One region of the Kitasatospora sp. NPDC015121 genome, then DNA from elsewhere that is predicted to be linked to it. Evidence: riboswitches for the same ligand, from Rfam matches in the RefSeq annotation. Region 1 holds a riboswitch; the other holds the start of a gene.

Region 1 (2,444 bases):
GTAGCGCAGCATGGCGGTCTCGGAGCGGTGGCTGTGGAAGACCGGGTGGGTGAGGTACTCGTCCTCGCGCAGCAGCGCGGCGGGCAGCGCGTCGGCGTCCTCGGCGATCTCGGCGCCCTCGACCCCGAACGCGGCGAACACGGCCGCCAGGTGCTCGCGGGTGGTGGTCTCGTCGCAGGAGACCGACACCCGGTCGCCGTCGACCCGGAACACGTTGACGCCGCCGGCCAGCGCCGCGGCGACGACCTCGTCGGCCCGGCCCGGGACGACCGCCGTCACGGTGTCGAAGAAGGCGTCGTGGGCGAGCTCGACGCCGCCCGCGCGCAGGCCCGAGGCGAGCGCGGCGGCGTAGCGGTGGGTGCGGCGGGCGATGTCGGCGAGGCCGTCGGGGCCGTGGTAGACGGCGTACATGGAGGCCATCACGGCGAGCAGCACCTGCGCGGTGCAGATGTTGGAGGTGGCCTTCTCGCGGCGGATGTGCTGCTCGCGGGTCTGCAGGGCGAGCCGGTAGGCGCGGTTGCCGTCGGCGTCGACGGAGACGCCGACCAGGCGGCCGGGCAGGTTGCGGGCGTACGCGGCGCGGACGGCCAGGTAGCCGGCGTGCGGGCCGCCGAAGCCCATCGGGACGCCGAAGCGCTGCGAGGTGCCGCAGGCGATGTCGGCGCCGAGCTCGCCGGGCGAGCGCAGCAGGGTGAGGGCGAGCAGGTCGGCGGCGACCGCGACGATCGCGCCGAGCTCGTGCGCCCGGTCGATGACGGGCTTGATCTCGCGCACCGCGCCGGACGCGCCGGGGTACTGGAGCAGCACGCCGAAGACGCCGCGCTCGGCGATCTCGTCGGGGATGCCGTTCGACAGGTCGGCGACGACGACCTCGACGCCGGTCGGTTCGGCGCGGGTCCGGATCACGGCGACGGTCTGCGGCAGGGTGTCGGCGTCGACCAGGAAGACGCCGCCCTTGACCTTGGTGACGCGCCGGGCCAGGGACATCGCCTCGGCGGCGGCGGTGCCCTCGTCGAGCAGCGAGGAACCGGAGGTGTCCAGGCCGGTCAGGTCGGCGACCGCGGTCTGGAAGTTGAGCAGCGCCTCCAGGCGGCCCTGCGAGATCTCCGGCTGGTACGGGGTGTAGGCGGTGTACCAGGCCGGGTTCTCCAGCACGTTGCGCAGGATGACCGGCGGGGTGAAGGTGCCGTAGTAGCCGAGGCCGATCATCGAGGTGAGGACCCGGTTGCGGCCGGCCAGCTCGCGCAGCTCGGCGAGCACCTGGGCCTCGCTGCGGCCGGCGGGCAGGCCGAGCGCGGTGAGGCTGCGGATGGCGTCGGGGACGGCGGCGTCGGACAGCTCGTCCAGGGAGGCGTAGCCGACCTGGGCCAGCATCTTCTGCTGGGCCTCGCTGTCGGGGCCGATGTGGCGGTGCTCGAAGGGGCTGGCCTGCTCAAGGTCGCTGAGCGTCGGCTGGGCGTTCATGGGGGTCGGGCCTCCTGGTCGCGGACCGGCGGTGGTGCGCACGCGGTCGGCGGCCGTGGGAGCGCCTGGGCGTACGAACCCGTCAGCCTCCCCCTCTGTCATCGGTACCTGAGAGCTTCGCACGTCCGGGCCCGGCCCGGACGGCTTGCACCGTCGGCGAGGGCGGGGAGCGGCCGGCTCCGGTGCCGACGGTCCTGCCCTGCTTTCCAGAGTGACCTGTCCCGTTCGGTACGGATGCCTGAGAGATTCCGGGGAGGGGTTGCTCCTTCGGCGTCCCGCGTCCCGCCTGTCCGGCGGGTTCGGGACTCTCCCGAGCGGGCTCGGCGGTCGCCTCCGAGGTTACCAGCGCGGGCCCTCCGGATCACCGGTGCGGCCCTGTGATCTGCCCCGGACGGCGGCTTCCGGAGTGCCGCCGTCCGTTACGTGCCGTTTGGTGTGGAGTGGCGGCCCCACACGCTCCTCCGGCCGCCTCCGAACACATCCCCGAGGAGCGGCAGGACTGGAGGACAGCGTGCAGACCGATATCGATCCGCGCGACCTGATCGGGCACAAGGCGGTCGACCGGAACGGTGACAAGATCGGCACGGTCGACGAGGTGTACCTGGACGACGCCACCGGCGAACCGGAGTGGGCGGCCGTCCGCACGGGGATCTTCGGCCGGGACGCCTTCGTCCCGCTGACCACCAGCGAGTTCGCGGGCGACGAGCTGCGCGTCCCGTACGACAAGTCGCTGATCAAGGAGTCCCCGGACTTCGGCGTGGGCCAGCACCTCTCGCCCGCCCAGGAGCTGCAGCTGTACCGCTACTACGGACTGGACGCGGGCGACGCCGGCTCGGGCCCGACCGACGAGCAGGCCGGGCCGGCGGCTCCGGCCGCCCCTGCGGCGAAGGCGGCGGCGGTCGGGACGGCCGCCAAGGAGCAGTCGCGCCAGGAGCCGTCGGCGGACCGCGACTTCGGCACCGTCGCCTCCACCCCGACCC
Region 2 (2,444 bases), on a different contig from region 1:
CACGGAGTACTCGGCGCGCGGGACCCGCTTGCCCTCGGAGACCAGGCCGACCAGCTTGCGGGGCGGGTTGGCCTCGGCCGCGGCGGCGGCCTTCTCCAGGGCCTCGCGGCCGACGAACCGCCCGTCGCCGGTGGTCTTGTCGAAGCGCACCACCCGGCCCAGGCCGGCGTCGAACGGGGTCAGCTCGGTGGACAGCTCGTGCCCGTACAGCGGCATGCCGGCCTCCAGGCGCAGCGTGTCGCGGCAGGACAGGCCGCACGGGACCAGGCCCTCGGCGGTGCCGGCCTCGGTCAGCGCGGTCCACAGGTGCGCGGCGTCGGCGGGGGCGCAGAACACCTCGAAGCCGTCCTCGCCGGTGTAGCCGGTGCGGGCCAGCCAGACCCGGCGGCCGGCCACGGTGGCGGGCAGCAGGGCGTAGTACTTGAGGCCGGGCAGGTCGGCGTCGGTCAGCTTGGCCAGGATGCCGTTCGCCTCCGGGCCCTGGACGGCGAGCAGCGCGTAGGCGTCCCGGTCGTCGCGGACCACGGCGTCGAAGCCGGCCGCGCGCTCGGTCAGCGCGTCCAGCACCACCTGGGCGTTGGAGGCGTTGGCGACCACCAGGTACTCGTCCTCGGCGGTGCGGTAGACGATCAGGTCGTCCAGGATGCCGCCGTCCTCGCGGCAGATCATGGTGTAGCGGGCGCGCAGCACGCCGAGGGCCGAGATGAAGCCGACCAGGGCGTGGTCGAGCAGTTCGCCGGCCTGCGGGCCGGAGACGGTGATCTCGCCCATGTGCGAGAGGTCGAACAGGCCGGCCCGGGTGCGGACGGCGAGGTGCTCCTCGCGCTCGCTGCCGTAGCGCAGCGGCATGTCCCAGCCGGCGAAGTCGGTCATGGTGGCGCCGAGCGAGCGGTGCAGCGCGTCGAGCGCGGTCAGGCGGAGGGACACGACAGGACTCCCGGGATCTGGAAACGGGCAGGCTGGGGCGAGTCTCCCCGTCTGTCGTCGAACCTGAGAGCTTCACCGCCTCCTGAACAGGATGGCGGCTTGCACCGTGGGTGGGCGCACGGCGCGGCCGTGTCCACTTTCCAGATCTGCCTAGCCCGGGCGGTAGGGGTGCCTGAGAGATTCCGGGGAGGACTTGCTCCTTCGGCGCCGGTCGCGGCCCGAGCGGGCCGTTCCGACTCTCCCGCGCGGGTTCGAGCGGCCGGTATGAAGTTTGGGCGGGCCCATCATGGCATGCCGGGGGGCGCCCGCGGGAGTGGGGTCCGGTCGCACCGGGCGCCCCGGCGGCGCCGCGCCCCTCCCGCGCGCCGCTAACCTGGTCGCGACCGCGGATGTGGAGGGGCGAGATGGGGATCCCGCTGGACGGGGCGCTGGAGGGCGGGCCCTGGCCGGCCAACGAGCTGGAGCAGGTGCTGACGGCCGCCCTGGGCGACCCGGGCGCGACGCCCCGGGTGATCGAGGTGCTGGCCCGCAGCCAGGTGTGGATCCCGCTGCCGTCCGGCACCACGCCGGACGCCGACTCGCTGGACCTGCCGACGCTGGAGCTGGCCGGCGCGCCGTACGTCCCGGTGTACTCCTCGCAGGAGCAGTACCTGCAGCACTGCCCGGGCATCCCGTTCGCGATCGCCCCGATGTGGGAGTTCGCCCGCGGGCTGCCGCTGGGCATCGGCATCGCGGTCAACCCGGAGGCGCCGGTGGGCATCCCGGTGCCGCCGGAGGGCGTCGGCGAGCTGCGGCGCGGGCCGCGCGGCGAGCGGTGGGAGGCGCAGGGCGTGGCCGAGGGCGCCCGGGTGGCGCTCAAGGAGCCCGAGCCGCACCAGGAGCCGTTCGCCTTCCTGGCCGCCGCGACCGGCGAACTCGTCGCGCTGCCCGGGGTGCTGACGGCCCGTCGGGCGCTGGCCCGGGTGGAGGGCGAGCCGACCCTGCTGTACGTGGGCGTGCAGCTCGACCCGGCGGCGCCGGCCGACCCGGCCGAGGTCAACACCGCGCTCGGCCGCGCCCTCGGAACCGCCCCGCCGAGCTGGGGCGTCCACCTGGTGCTGCTGGACCTGGTCGCCGACCCGGTGGTGGACTGGATGCTGGGGCGGGTGCAGCCCTTCTACGTGCGTCCCTGACCGCCGGTCCGGTCGGTCCGCCCGGGCCCGGCGGCATGACGGCCGCCGGGTGCGCCCCATAGGGTTGCCCCGGCACCGACGGACGGGCGCGCGGTGGCGCGCGGACGAGAGAGTGGGGCGGCGACGTGACGGGAGCAGCCGGCGACCCGGGGGCGGTCGAACGCGCCCTCGCAGCGGTCGCACCGGAGCGCTGGGAAGCGTACGAGGGACTGCTGCGCGCCCTGGCCGGCGGGCAGGTCTGGATGCTGCTGTGGCACGGCAGCCCGGGCAGCCCCGACGCCCAGTACGGGAACATGGACGTCGGCGGGCACGGCTACGCGCCCTGCGCCACCTCCCCGGCCCAGC

What was found. A riboswitch is a leader RNA that binds a small molecule or an ion and turns the genes downstream of it on or off. The one in region 1 is predicted to bind glycine.
Region 2: another riboswitch for glycine. It lies ahead of gcvT (glycine cleavage system aminomethyltransferase GcvT); the one in region 1 lies ahead of gcvP (aminomethyl-transferring glycine dehydrogenase).

What each region holds. Positions count from the first base shown of each region.
Region 1 is NZ_JBVHEH010000004.1:404,490-406,933, forward strand. Features, by position in the region: gene gcvP (aminomethyl-transferring glycine dehydrogenase) at 1-1,464, opposite strand, end outside; glycine riboswitch at 1,553-1,679, opposite strand; glycine riboswitch at 1,681-1,787, opposite strand; gene ACZ3J7_RS08005 (PRC and DUF2382 domain-containing protein) at 1,976-2,444, shown strand, end outside.
Region 2 is NZ_JBVHEH010000027.1:15,274-17,717, reverse strand. Features, by position in the region: gene gcvT (glycine cleavage system aminomethyltransferase GcvT) at 1-927, opposite strand, end outside; glycine riboswitch at 1,078-1,181, opposite strand; gene ACZ3J7_RS31900 (enhanced serine sensitivity protein SseB) at 1,332-2,099, shown strand; gene ACZ3J7_RS31895 (enhanced serine sensitivity protein SseB C-terminal domain-containing protein) at 2,225-2,444, shown strand, end outside.